Regions from separate parts of the Microbulbifer regidiadema genome, predicted to be linked through region 2. Evidence: predicted binding sites of a transcription regulator. Region 2 holds the regulator's gene; the other holds the start of a gene.

Region 1 (7,401 bases), 190 kb from region 2:
AGTGATTTTGCAGCATACGCCCACGGGCAAAAGGGATAGCCACAAATTTTATCCCCACCGCTAGCGCCGCCTGCTCCATTTCAGTGTAAGAGGGGTGAGCTTCACTCTCACCTTCAGGGCAATTGCATACCACGACTTGAACCCCACTCTGAGCCAAAGGCGCCATGGTTTCACAGGTAATATGCTCAGAGACACTCACTTGATCATCTAACACTTTAATATTCATTATCACCTCAATTTTATACATTCAATAGAGCGAATCACACGGATCAATAAGTTCGTTTAGAGCAGGTTAAGTGGCACCTTTAGGTAAACTGTGCCGTTGGACTCTGCCGGAGGCATCTGCCCAGCCCGGATATTGACCTGTACCGAAGGTACAATCAGCCTTGGCACAGATAGAGTGGAATCACGCTTGCGCCGCACTGCGACAAAATCCTCCTCGGCCACACCATCGCGCAGGTGAATATTTTCTCTGCGCTGCTCACCAACACTGGTCTCGCACTGGTAGTCCCGCTTGCCCTTAGGCGGGTAGTCGTGGCACATAAACATGCGGGTTTGATCCGGCAGGGACAAGATTTTGCGCACCGAGCGATACAACTCCGACGCATCGCCCCCGGGAAAATCACAGCGCGCACTACCAACATCCGGCATAAATAGGGTATCGCCAACAAACAGGGCGTCGCCGATTAACCAGGCCATATCTGCGGGGGTGTGACCGGGACTGTAAATAACTTTCGCTGTCAGCTGCCCCACCTGGAAAGTCTCACCGTCCTTAAAGAGGTGATCAAACTGACTGCCATCAGCCAGAAACTCCCGCTCAAGATTGAATACATCGCGGAAAATTTGCTGCACCTGACAAATCTGCTCGCCAATCCCTATTCGCCCCCCCAGCTTCTGCCGCAAAAATGGCGCGGCCGACAAATGATCGGCATGGGCGTGGGTCTCCAGTATCCACTCCAGGGTCAAGCCTTTATCCCGGATAAAAGACACCAGCTCTTCGGCACTTCGGCTACAGGTACGGCCGGAAGCCACATCAAAATTGAGCACAGAGTCCACTACAGCGGCGGAACCCCCTTCCCTGTCGTACACCACATAGCTCCAGGTCTCCGTTTCCCGGTCTAGGAATGGCTGCACCTGCGCAGGGTGTTGTTGTTGAGGCATCTTCAGCCCTCCAGTATTCGCTACACTAACAATATACAATCTGATAATATATAAAACAATATATTGTAACTATGTAAACTGTTTTAGTCCCTATGTCTGATACTGAACATCTCGACCTTACAAAAATGCGCGATTCCGCCAACCAGGCGGCTATGATGCTGCGCTCCCTGGCCAACCGGGACCGCCTGTTACTGCTGTGTCAGCTTAGCCAGGAAGAACTCAATGTCGGCGAGCTGGAAGAGCGCCTGGGCATCCACCAACCAAGCCTGTCCCAGCAGCTGGGGGTCCTCCGCCGCGAGGGCTTGGTCGAAACACGCCGAGAGGGAAAAAACGTCTACTACCGGGTTGCAGACCCGCGCGTGCTGACCCTGCTGCAAACTCTCTACCAACTCTACTGCGCGGAGTAGCCCTATGACTATCGATTGGGCCGCCTTCACTCCAGGCTCCGCACTCGCAGGGGGGCTACTGATCGGCCTCGCCAGTGCTACTTTACTCGCCTTTAATGGTCGCATCGCAGGTATTTCCGGCATTATTGGCAACCTGCTTAACCACCGCCGAGACACCCTATGGCACTTAGCCTTTATTGGCGGGTTATTGATGAGCCCTTTTGCCTGGAAGGTTTTTGCGGCAATGCCCACCATTGATATTAAGGCAGATTACCCCAGCTTAATTACAGCCGGTTTACTCGTGGGCCTGGGTACTCAAATGGCATCCGGTTGCACCAGCGGCCACGGCGTTTGCGGCCTATCCCGACGCTCTATTCGCTCACTAACCGCCACCCTAATATTTATGACTGCGGGCTTCACCACCGTTTTTCTAATAAGGCACCTGCTGGTGGGGCAATTCTGATGAAAACCAATATCAGCGCACTCTGCGCGGGACTGATTTTTGGCCTGGGACTACTACTCTCCGGCATGACCAACCCGGAAAAAGTACTGGGCTTCCTCGATCTTGTTGGCGCCTGGGATCCATCTCTGGGACTGGTGATGTTTAGCGCTATTGCTGTGGGGCTACCCCTGTTCCACTTGGTCACAAGGCGTGGAAAATCTATCTGGAATCAGCCCCTCCATCTACCCACAAAAAGCCGGATCGATCGCCGCCTAGCGCTGGGCAGCCTTCTGTTTGGCGCAGGCTGGGGATTGGTCGGCCTCTGCCCGGGACCGGCCCTTGTCGCTGCCGGGGCCGGGCAGCCAAAAGCCTTGATATTTGTTCTCGCTATGCTCACAGGCATGAGCATATTCCAACTCTTTGGTAGCAAGCGCACCACAGCAGCGAAATAAGTAAGCCCGGGGCTGATCGGCAAGCCCCCTTTTGCTGCCCCCGATTACCCCTGGAATCCCCCGGCCAAAGGCGGCGCTACTTGTAAGGCGGCACCAAACACTGGCAAAATATCCAGTATTTGGGTGAAAATGCGATGGGCGGCAACAATCTCACATCAGAGCAACAGGCAATCGCAGACCACAGCGGCGGTCACGCTAAAATCATTGCCGTTGCCGGCTCCGGCAAAACCACCGCCCTACTGCACTATATAAAGAATCGCCTGGATGCAGGCATCCCCCCCGAGCGACTACTGGTATTGATGTACAACCGCAGCGCGCGCGAGGACTTTGATCGGCGCATGAAAGGCTTGGCCGAGGGCCCTATACCGGCAGTACACACCTTCCACAGTGTCGGGTATCGCCTATACCAACGCATGATTGCCAACAATCATCTTACTGCCGCCAATCTCTCCCCCCTGCCACAAGCCACTATTCAATTACAGATATGGAAAGCGATTGAAGAGTGTGCCCCTACCCACGAATTAGAGGAGATTCGCGCGCGCAAGCAGTCTGAAATTGAAGCCGCAGAATTTTTTATCGACTATGCCAAAACCATTTTATCCGGGGAGCTAAGCGCATTTCAGGAGCTAAAACTCGGCGACGAGTTTATGTATTTTCTACAGGTATTTCGCACTTTCGAAGCGTGGCGCCGCAGCCAAAGTGCCGTGACCTATGCCGACCTGATTTACGATCCCGCCATGCTGCTCAGCACCGATGAGCAAATGGCCGAGCAGTACGGCGGTTATTATGAAGATATCCTGGTAGACGAATACCAGGATATCAATGAGATACAACACTTTTTACTGCGAGCTCTCAATGGGGAGTCCGGCAACGTCATCGCTATCGGTGATCCAGACCAAACGATTTATGAATGGCGCGGCTCCAAGCCGGATTTCCTACTCAATCTTTTTGATAGGGACTTCCCCCCCTCAAATATTTACCACCTGAGCCGCACCTTTCGTTACGGCCACCAGCTATCTCTAGCCGCCAACCATTTTATTGAGAACAATCGCGATCGCGCCGATATATTCTGCATATCCGCCAGTGAGGAACAACAAACAGAGATAGAGCAGGTGACAACCGATAAAGAGGGTCGCTGGCTGGTAGAACACCTACGCAGATACCAAAAACAGGGGCAGGCTCTCAGGGACGTTGCCGTATTGGTACGACTGTGGTCGATCGCAGCACCTATTGAGCTGGCGCTACTGGCCAACAATATCCCCTACCGATCCGCCAGCCGCAATACCGTACTGTCCCGTCGTGAGTTGCGGCCACTGTTTTGGAGTCTGAATATTGCCTCCGGCCGCTTTACCGAACTTTCGGCCAAACGCCGCCAGCAAGGACTTTATGAATGGCTGACCGCCCCCCATGTCCGCATTCCACGCAAAGTTTTGGAGCCCGTTTGTTCCACCCTGGCCACTCTGGATAAAGACTGGGGCAAACAGTTAATTACCCTGCTGCCAGAAGGCTTGAGCAAACCCCAAGCCAAACGCCTGCGCCAGCGGGCAGACCTGCTCACCCAGATTGAGAGCTGGCGGGGCCATGCTGGAGAACTGTTGCGCCGCCATATCGGCGAATTGGAGCTTCTCAGTGGGATCGCTGATGACGCCTTCACTCGTCAACAGGGGGAGGAAAGACAGCAGACGATCATCGCCTTCTGCAAGTATCTGGACACACTGAAGCAATCCCCCGCAGAAGCCCTGGCACACCTGCAGGAACTACAGCGGCAACATCGAGAGGGCGAGCAATCCCGTGTCGATGGTATTCAAATAACCACGATGCACCAGGCCAAGGGGCTGGAGTGGGGGCAAGTTATTATCCCGAGCCTCACCCAGCACAATATGCCCTACCAACCCCAGCGAGACTTCTCTACACCCGCCTCCCTGGAAAGCGAGCGCCGCCTGATGTATGTCGCTATGACCCGGGCAAAATCAAAGCTGTTCTTATTGGCCCCCACGGAAAATACCGATAAAAAGGATCCCGAGGCTTCGCAGCCCTCTCTGTTTATCAATGAAATGCAACTCCCGCTAAGTAAGTTAATGGCAGATGCTCTGCGGGATCGTCCAGACAAAATCGATACCGATGTACCAGTATCACGCCAGGCACTCCACTATTTAGAGGCCTGCGATTACAACCCCAATATCAGCGCACCCCGCGCACCAATACGAAAACCCGAACCCGGTGAAAGCCTGCGCCACCAAAAACTCGGCTATGGCAGGGTTTTGGGCTGGGAGGATAAGCGCATAGAGATCTTATTTAGCGATGGCAAGGCTCGTCGATTTGATTGGGAAACCCTGTCACAGTATCTGATGCAGTGATGGCCCGGTGAAATTTTTACCGTTACTGTTGATTTCGGACAAATAAAGCCTATGGCGGTCAAAGTATTATCAATTACCGCCATCCCCCAACTTCACATTTTTGCTGACTTATTCTGATGCAAGTATCTATCAAACAGCTTATCAAAAACCCTCTTTCCCAACTATTTTTCATCAGCCAAAAAATCCCACAGGAATTATTTAGTAAACAACTGACCCAGGACATGTTTTGCCTAGGGGAAAACGCAAAAATTGCGACCAATTTTGCCCTTCGCGGGTACTGCCCACTGGTTGACAGAACAACGGTCACTTTTGAAACAGGCGGGATTCAAAAAGAGGATATCCTTCAAACCATTCAAAAAACACTCAATCACCTGAACACCCTACCCGAAGTGACACAGCTAGATGACAGTAAAACAATTGCGGACAAAGCGGGCTTTAGCGTGGTAACGCTTCCTCAGCCGCAATATATCCATCAATATATACTGCCGAATTTGCTATTTCACATAAGTATGGTTTATGCCATTGCACGCAGCCACGGAGTGGCCCTCAGCAAAGGAGATTATGACGGCTACCACAGCTATCCAGCAGCATTTAGTTTTATTTAACGATCGACCTCTGGATAGCTTTGCAACTCTCAATATTTGAAATTTGGTTTTTACAGAAAATTTTAATCCTGGCACTACCGAACATTTGAAATTAACTATTACTCACACGATAGTTCCAGAAGCTAACCTAAACACCTTTAGATTATTTAAAACCACTTGACCCATCCCATTTAAAAAAATATAACTACGTTTCAGGTAGATATCTACAGCAAACTTTTTAACGGAATAGAAGTAATCGGTATGAAAATCTCCAAGCTATTACTACTCCCCCTAGCTCTGACAATCTCCAGCATTTCTACCGCAGAGGAAAAACCGCTCTATGTAGGTTTCGGAATGGGTTACCACGACTTTGATGGGCAGAAAGCTCAATCTGATCACTACCTTGATGGGCAGCGTTTCGGCGATCAAACAAACTCTATAAATATTTATCTCGGCTATCAGTTTAACCAGCACTTCTCAGTAGAAGCTGCCTATCAGCATTTCAATAGTGCTAATGATGAATATCGCGCACTGGTTAACTCTTATGATTACGAAACCGATGGATACCGCTATATCTACGTCAACGACGATGAAACACTTGAGGTCAGCAGTTTCCAATTAAACAGTGTCGCACACTACCCTGTGCTTGAAAAACTGACCCTCAGTGCCAGTCTGGGCCTCTCCTATACCAGAGTCGATAGTGAATTCAGGCCAGTTTCGACCTGGTGGTCACTTATAAGCCCGGTTAACAGATACAGCGAAAAAGACTTCGACCTCACCTACGGTCTCGGCGCCAAATATGACTTTACCGATAACATTTCTGGCAGGCTTCAGTGGAAGAGAATCGATAACGACATCATAGCGGTTAATGGGTTTAACCTATCCCTAGAAACTCACTTCTAGCCCCCTTTACCAGGGAGCGCAAAGGAACCAAGCCCCTCACGGCTTAGCCCAGGGGCCTCTGAATGATTCTGTAATATCCCTGCCGGGCTTGCTGAGCGACTCACACTCTACGTTGCAACATTTTGAAAAGGTCTAAAGCCCCGCGTTGATTGAGAAGTGCTCTACAGGCCAGAGATATCACAAATTATTCAGAGCCCCATACACAATCAAACCTCTCTAAACCGTCGGCAGGATTAACTGGGCACTCAACTATCGCCTTAAATAAGTCCAGGTTGCTCTAAATGCCTCCAAAGTGCCCAATCTTTAGCCAACCCAATGATTTTTAAGGATTTTTTTATTGTTTAGGTTGACTTGTACCAGGTCCATCTATAATATCCGCACCTGTAACGCGCTCGTAGCTCAGCTGGATAGAGTACCTGGCTACGAACCAGGCGGTCGGAGGTTCGAATCCTCCCGAGCGCGCCACATACAAAGGCCTGCATCGAAAGATGCAGGCCTTTTTTATTATCCCCATCTGAGAAATTCAGGTCGATCGTTAAAAGTTTCAAAAAAAGATTGACTAATGGTCGGAAAGGGAATAAATTACGCCACCTCGACGACGCGCTCGTAGCTCAGCTGGATAGAGTACCTGGCTACGAACCAGGCGGTCGGAGGTTCGAATCCTCCCGAGCGCGCCATCTTCAAGGGGTTTACGTTACATGACGTAAGCCCCTTTTTTATTTCCCGCAAGCATACTGGCTGCACCCAGCAATTCCTTTTACAATAAAGAGAGGCTTGGGTTCACCCTGATCACCCCCGCTTCCCCCCCCTCCTTAGCTGCAACACTTGGTCAGCAAGCTAGATCCCGTAGTGAAAGGCTGGCGTCAAAGCTCTGGACAAACTTAAACCAAGTTGAACCAGGAGTCTCAATAGTTAAAAATACGCAAGGAGCTGTCAAAATCAGAAGTAAGGGACTACATGGCTGACATCCTTAAAGATATACTCCAGTTTGTGCAGAGTATGGGGCTCAAGAACGGCCTCTTTGTCATATTTTTCATCTTTGCGCATTACCTGCTCTTCTGGATGTACAGCGGGCGCCTGAAAGATCGTCAAGTTGAAATTGATCGGCTTGCAGCC
Region 2 (7,401 bases):
GAAGCCATAACCCCGTGCGTTATTAAACCACTTCACTGTACCTGTAACGCGATCACTCATTGAGAAAACCTCATTATTGTTATTGCGCCTACCTCAACCACCTCACTGCTTAATTCGGCAAGAAGGGCAAACGCCACCCCATTGTTAACAAACTGCTCCATGCAGAATGCTATCTTGCTTAATCCGATGAGCAAACACTCAAAGGACGTACCCTGATTCTTAGATAAAACAGCGCCAGTGTCTAGTTTTCTCTGTGAAATAAATACTACGTTTTTACCAATATGCGTAATTAACCGTCAAAATCTACAAAAGCGCTCATTTGTAAACTAATCATTTGTACCTTATCGCACTCCCATTCCTCAACTGTCTAACGCGGCTTCTCGCGTTATCGCCGGTATATCGGCAATATGTAATGTCGAAGTCGGGAATGCACAGGATGCTCCATATCCTTCGATTATCTTAAGAATCGTTAATAGAACATCTTGCTTTATTTCGTGATAGCGTACCCAATCGGTAGTGCGGGTAAAAGTGTATATAAAGAAGTCCAGAGATGAGGCGGCAAAACTATTAAAGTTAACGATAAGCGTACGATTGGAATCAATTTCCGGATGCTCCTGTAACATAGTTTTAACATCGGCCACAATTGCCGCCATATGATGGGCATCCTCATAGCGAATACCGATCGTTTCGAAAATTCTTCGATTGAGCATTCGAGAGGGGTTTTCTACCGAGATCTGGGTAAAGACCCCATTGGGAACATAAACGGGGCGCATATCAAAGGTGCGTATTCTGGTCAGGCGCCAACCGATATCCTCTACGGTGCCCTCGATATCCCGGTCTGGGGAGCGCACCCAATCACCCACCGCAAACGGCCGATCCAGGTAGATCATCAGGCCACCGAAGAAGTTCGCCAGCAGGTCCTTGGCCGCGAAGCCCACCGCCAAGCCGCCAATGCCACCAAAAGCCAAAACGCCGCTAACGCTGTAGCCCAGGAACTGCATGATCACAATTCCCGCCGTGATCAGAATTGAAGCTCTGACCAGCTTGCCGATCGCCCGCACCGTAGTGGCATCCATCGGCTTGCCCATATAGCGCGGATCGCACAAATTATGCTCCACACTGCGGGAGAATCGCCAGGCAAACCAGGCCATCACCAGAATCAGGCCGATTTCCCGGATCGGTGTCGCCAGAGAGAATATCTCTGCGCCGGTGGCGCTCCCAGCCCGCTGCGCCGCAACACTCAGGCCCAGCAGCCAGACCAACACCTGCCCCGGGGGCGACAGCGCTCCCACCAAAGCATCATCCCAGGGATTAACCGTCTGCTCGGCTTTGATCATCATACGCCGCACAAAGCGGCCAAACAGCCAAGCCGCCACACCAGACACAAGTACAATGAGGAAAACTGACACTATCCAAACCCGGTTCTCACCCAGCCAGGACAACAACACACTCTCAACGGACTCCACTTGACCCCCTCCGCGTTCAATAACAATCAGCAATAGCTGCAATAAGGCCCCATCGAGCGGGGGCCCTACAAATTCAACAATATTTTCTCAGCGCATTATCGAAGCTAACCAGTCTCTGGTTCTATGCCAACGCGCACTCTTTTCAAGATCTGCCCAGGACGATATCACGGGCCTGCCTCTCATAGCCGACAGGCGGTGGCTCGATTCCGGCTTGGGCACAAAGGTTTCCAGGGCTGCCAGGGCCTCAAAGGCACCCACCCGATTGTTACAGACGATTCCCATGTCACAGCCCGCATGCAGGGCGGCAAGAATCCGGTCACCGTAACCACCCGCAGCCCCGGCTCCCTCCATCGACAAGTCGTCGCTGAAAATCACCCCGGTAAAGCCCAGCTGCCCCCGCAATACATCCTGCAACCAATAGCGCGAGAAACCCACCGGCTGGCTATCTATATTCACAAAGCGAATATGAGCCGGCATCACGGCGCTTAATTCTTGGGTGGCAATGCAATCGATAAAGGGCAGCGCATCTGTTGCCATAACCTGTTCCAGGGAGCGCTTGTCCTCAGGCAGCTCTACATGACTGTCCTCGAGTACATGACCATGACCCGGAAAGTGTTTTCCGGTCGTCGCCATGCCCGCCTCATGCATTCCCTGAATAAATGGGCGCGCCAGTGCGGTTAATCGGGCCGGGTTGGGACAGAAGCTGCGGTCGCCAATTACCCGACTGTGGCTGTCGTCCGCATCCAATACCGGCGCAAAGCTGAAGTCCACGCCCACAGCAAGCAACTCCGCCGCCAACAGCCAGCCCACATCTTGCAGCTGCTGGCCACTGGCCGCAGCGCCGAGGGCCTGCATGGAGGGTATGCGGGTAAAATCATCGCGAAACCGCTGCACCCGCCCCCCTTCCTGGTCCACTGCCAATAGGATTTCCGGGCGCACCGCGCGGATCGATCTCACCAGCTGGGTAAGCTGCTGGCGGTCCCGGTAGTTGCGGGCAAAAAAGATAAGCCCACCCACCATGGGGTGTCTGAGCAGCTCGCAATCTTCCTCGCTGAGTTCGAGTCCCTCGATATCCACCATTAGCGGTCCGAGTGATAGTGACATATTACATTCCTTATCGCTTTGGCAGCGCACTCACGGATTGTCCACCTTCAGCATGGCTGAAGCCGCAGGCACCAGGCGTTCAAGAGTCTGGGAAAGCGTACTATCGGCACCGAAGTCTTCCCGCAGGATCGCCTCAATCGCATCGTGGCTCGACAGTGTAAAAATGGTTGCGCCCAACATAAAGTAAAGGCGCCAGTAGAAGGTTTCCGGATCCAGCCCCGGCAGCGCTTCCGCCAACAGGCCGGCAAAACGGCGGTAGCTATCCCCATATCGGGATACGATAAATCGGCGCAGATGCCCCTGGAACTGGGTATAGGCCAACCCCAGCAGGCGCATAAACCGCTGCGGATCTTTCCCCTCCAAGCCCAGGCTTCCCAGGCCAACCCGGTACAGGCACTCGATCAGCTCCTCCACCCCCAGGGACTGCCCCTCGGCAACACGGCGATCCAGCTCTTCCTCCAGCGCATCGGTGAAAGGTGTTAGGAAACGTTCGAATACCGCCTGTATCAATTCCTTTTTGGAGCCAAAATGATAGTTAACTGCGGCCAGATTCACTCCCGCCGTGCTCGTGATCGTTCTCAAAGAGGTTTCAGTAAAACCTCGTTCAGCAAACAGCACTTCCGCTGCATCGAGTATCCGGCTGACCGTATCTGTCTGACTCATAAGTCTCAAACACCATTTAAAACATACGTTTAATCGCCGCCAGAGTAGCACATTCTCACTGCCGCAGAGCCCACTGGATAGGCGCCCCGCAGCCTCAGTCAAAGTGCCGAACGCCCCCAGACCCCCTTAGCGCTAAAGTGTGAGAGCAGTCCAGGTAAAAGTTTGAGCGGGGGTGTTTTTTAGTGCTTTAGAGATCGCAGGCTGGGGGATACCGCAAAAGAAAAGCGACCCGTTGAAGGATCGCAGAGTTGTTCGGGAGTAATTCAGAGCCCCGCTTTAGTTCGGTTTATTTGCGAGCTTATGCTTTCACATGCATATATTTCATAATTAGAGCCGCAGCCTCCTCCACACTATCGACAAGATGGAAGAGGTCGAGATCACCGGCATCGATGCAGTTGCGCTCTAAAACGGTATCTACCAGCCAGTCGTAGAGCCCACTCCAGTAGCGCTTACCCACCAATACAATCGGGAAGCGCCGCACTTTCTGGGTTTGTACCAGGGTGAGTGCTTCAAACAGCTCATCCAGCGTGCCGTACCCGCCGGGGAGCCCGACAAATCCGAGCGCGTGCTTTACAAATATAAACTTGCGCACAAAAAAGTAGCGGAAATTCAAACTGATATCTTGATAGGGATTCGCCGCCTGCTCAAAGGGCAGCTCTATATTTAAGCCAATCGACGCGCCCGGCTGGGCAAAGGCACCCCGGTTACAGGCCTCCATCAAACCCGGCCCGCCGCCGGTAATCACCGGTATTCCCTCCGCAGCGAGAAGCTCTCCCAACTTCACGCCCTGCTGGTACTCAGGACTATCCTCTGTAAACCTCGCCCCTCCAAACACAGTTACAGCCCCGCCCAACGCAATCAATCGCTCTATTCCATCGACCAACTCAGACTGAATACGAAGCACCCTCCAAGCTTCCGGCATCTTTGCGTCCAACATTACGTTTCCCCCTTATTGTCAGCTCTTTCAACGTTTTCTGCTTTCCTTACTTTCTCTCTCAATGTAGCAGTTCACAAAGACTAAAAGCTGAGGATTGCGCGAACATTAAATCTGTATATAATTCCAGCAACTGTATATAAATACAGAAAACTAGGTAAAACTATGACCAATCTCACCGCTCGTCAGACTCAGGTTCTCGACCTGATCAAAGCCTACCTGGATGAAACAGGCTACCCGCCAACACGGGCAGAAATCGCCCAGGAACTAGGCTTTCGCTCACCTAATGCCGCTGAGGAACACCTGAAAGCTCTCGCTAGAAAAGGCGCCATTGAGATGGTTGCCGGTGCCTCCCGTGGAATACGTATCCCCGACCATCAATCCGGTCTACCCATTGTGGGACGGGTTGCCGCAGGTCACCCGGTCCTCGCCGCTGAGCATATTGAGGACTACTGCGACATGCCTGCCAGCTTTTTCCACCCACCGGCCGATTACCTGCTGCGGGTGCACGGCATGAGTATGCGCGACGCCGGGATTCTCGATGGGGATTTACTCGCCGTACAAAAAACGGAACAGGTGCGCAACGGACAGATCGTGGTTGCCCGAATTGATGATGAGGTTACTGTGAAGCGTTTTCGCCGCAAGGGTAATCAGGCAACGGTTCAGCTGCTTCCTGAAAATGATGACTTTGAGTTAATTCAGGTCGATATGAGAGATAAGAACTTTGTGATTGAGGGGCTGGCTGTCGGTGTGATTCGCCAAGCACCTTAAGGCGCTCTAAAAACAACAACAGCGGCCACTGGCCGCTGCTGATTTAACCAATAGCACTGACATTAATGCAATGCTGCTATCAGGCATTACTATTAGTGAACGGTGTGATTTACCGGCATCAACTCTTCTTCCTCGAAGTAGCCCACCTCTAGATCGTCCAGATTTTGCACAGCTTCAATACCCGCTTCCAGCATAGCCCGAGCTACAGCAACCTTGTGCTTTTGCAAAAACTGAAGGCTCTCTGCTGAAAAAGAGATGCTCACCAAAGGGTCCTCCTTGTGGCCAGCACGACGCAAGGCTACATCGCCATTAGCCAACTCGATAATCTCAAAAGTTTCGGAGGACATTCGCTTTTCCTTCACGGCACAGTAGTTTGCGCCCAGTGTACCACAGGCTTGCGGGAAGTTTCATTCGCCCCGCTCAAGTCCGAGATGTTCTCAATTAATTTATACTCTGGCCCATTTTTAAGCTGGGACTTAGACAACTGCGCAGCAGTGTCGAACCCCTGCGACAAAAACAGGGGCCGACCTGAAAGCAGTGAAGAATACGGGCCTTAAAGGCCCGCAAAAAGATCAGTGAATTGCCCAGGGGCTTCGGAGATGACTTAACACTCGTCCAGATGGGCCCGCTGCCTCACCACCAGCTCGCTCAGGCAGCGATGCCAGTCGAGCAGCGACTCTTTGCACAGGGGGGCAAATTCTGGCGCGGCGACTTCATTGTGTAGCGGTATTAAATTGACCGGCTGTGACTTTTCCTCGGCAGCCGCAGATATTTTCTGCTGCTCCTGCCAGGCGTGCAGCATATGGGACAGCCAGCTTTGCGGATCGCCCACCAGGCCTGCCAGTTCATTGACCTCAGCACTGGCCCGCCCCTGGACACCCAGCGCATCGATAATCAACTGCGGGGAAGCCGGCTCAAACCCCAGCTGAAGCTGGCTGGCCTGCTCTGCGAGAAAGGCCCGGTAGGCCTTGCACAACTGCATCAATGCCGCTTCCTCCAGCGCATCGCGCTGGAGGGGAATATCCCACGGCTGCTGCAACAGCAACTGGCCCTTGCGCAGAGCCGAAGTCACATGGATGGTGTAGGGGTTACTCATGGCCTACTTCTTTGCCGCTGCTTTTTTAGTCGCAGGCTTCTTGCGCTTGGCAGCCGTGCTCTTGGTCGAGGCCTCTACTTTCCAACTGCCATCGCGGTAAAAAGCACGCCAACCGGTCGCCTTGCCTTCCTCCTCAGATTGAACGTATTGCTCCTGAGTTTTACGACTGAATCGAACCACCGTATCCCGGCCACTATCGTCCTGCGTCGGCGCAGAAAATAGGAAGCTGTATTTTGGATCGATTTCGCTCTGGTGGGGCAGCAACTCTTTGACCAGCGGAGCCCGGGTCTCGCGGTTTTTGGGGAACTGACTGGCAGCCAGGAACAGACCCGAGGCACCATCGCGCAGGATGTAGTGATCCTCCACTTTGATACAGGCCAGCTCCGGCATGGGAACCGGGTCCATTTTCGGTGGTGCCGGCTGTCCATTTTTTAACAGCTTGCGAGTGTTCTTACAGCTCTCATTGGTACAGCCAAAGTACTTGCCAAAGCGGCCCGACTTTAACTGCATATCACTGCCACATTTATCACACTCGATAATCGGACCATCGTACCCTTTAATTTTAAAGGTGCCCTGCTCTATCTCGTAGCCGCTGCAATCCGGGTTATTGCCGCAAATATGTAATTTGCGCTGCTCGTCCAACAAGTAGCTATCCATGGCAGTACCGCACTTGCCACAGCGGCGCTTCTCGCGCAGCAGCCTGGATTCCGCTTCCTCGTCCTTGTCCGCATCGACCGCTTCGTCCCCCGATACCAGGTTCATGGTATTGGTACAGCGCTCTTTGGGCGGCAGTGCGTAACCGGAGCAGCCGAGGAACACCCCGGTGGAACCGGTGCGAATCTGCATATGGCGGCCACACTTGCCGCACTCGATATCGGTATCGGTCGGCGTGTTGCGGCGCATGCCCGCATCGGCAGACTGGGCTTTTTCCAGACGCCCGGAAAAGTCCTGATAAAACTCATCGAGCAGTTGCTTCCAGCCCTTATCGCCATCGGCAACTGCGTCCAGAGATTCCTCCAGGTTTGCAGTAAAGCCGTAATCCATCAGGTTCTTAAAGCTTTCGCTGAGGCGGTCGGTGACAATATCCCCCATTTTCTCGGCGTAAAAACGGCGGTTCTCCAAACGCACATAACCGCGATCCTGGATCGTGGAAATAATGGAGGCGTAGGTGGAGGGGCGGCCGATGCCGCGCTTCTCCAGCTCTTTAACCAGGGCCGCTTCGCTAAAGCGCGCCGGCGGCTTGGTAAAGTGCTGTTTGGGGTCCAGCTGCTGAAGGGACAGTTTATCCCCGACCTTCACATCCGGAAGCAGTAGATCCTCATCCTTTTTGCCGCTCGCTGGAGCGACTTTGAGGAAACCGTCAAATC

The links. Region 2 encodes LexA, which represses DNA repair genes until DNA is damaged. Its sites were predicted from a motif close to ACTGTNTNTANANACAGT; they were not measured.
Region 1: ACJJIK_RS00965 (ATP-dependent helicase) is a predicted target of LexA. The motif match lies at 2,541-2,558, and genes of this name have one in related genera.

Annotation. Positions count from the first base shown of each region.
Region 1 is NZ_CP174297.1:221,967-229,367, reverse strand. It holds gene ACJJIK_RS00990 (TIGR01244 family sulfur transferase) at 1-226, opposite strand, end outside; gene ACJJIK_RS00985 (MBL fold metallo-hydrolase) at 283-1,161, opposite strand; gene ACJJIK_RS00980 (metalloregulator ArsR/SmtB family transcription factor) at 1,254-1,568, shown strand; gene ACJJIK_RS00975 (YeeE/YedE family protein) at 1,573-2,010, shown strand; gene ACJJIK_RS00970 (DUF6691 family protein) at 2,010-2,441, shown strand; gene ACJJIK_RS00965 (ATP-dependent helicase) at 2,576-4,798, shown strand; gene ACJJIK_RS00960 (DUF1993 family protein) at 4,915-5,403, shown strand; gene ACJJIK_RS00955 (outer membrane beta-barrel protein) at 5,644-6,285, shown strand; tRNA gene ACJJIK_RS00950 (tRNA-Arg) at 6,674-6,750, shown strand; tRNA gene ACJJIK_RS00945 (tRNA-Arg) at 6,886-6,962, shown strand; gene ACJJIK_RS00940 (hypothetical protein) at 7,243-7,401, shown strand, end outside.
Region 2 is NZ_CP174297.1:415,166-422,566, reverse strand. It holds gene ACJJIK_RS01780 (cold-shock protein) at 1-60, opposite strand, end outside; gene ACJJIK_RS01775 (mechanosensitive ion channel family protein) at 360-1,499, opposite strand; gene nagZ (beta-N-acetylhexosaminidase) at 1,554-2,570, opposite strand; gene ACJJIK_RS01765 (TetR/AcrR family transcriptional regulator) at 2,601-3,233, opposite strand; gene ACJJIK_RS01760 (LOG family protein) at 3,532-4,170, opposite strand; gene lexA (transcriptional repressor LexA) at 4,333-4,938, shown strand; gene ACJJIK_RS01750 (hypothetical protein) at 5,031-5,285, opposite strand; gene ACJJIK_RS01745 (DUF6586 family protein) at 5,543-6,034, opposite strand; gene topA (type I DNA topoisomerase) at 6,038-7,401, opposite strand, start outside.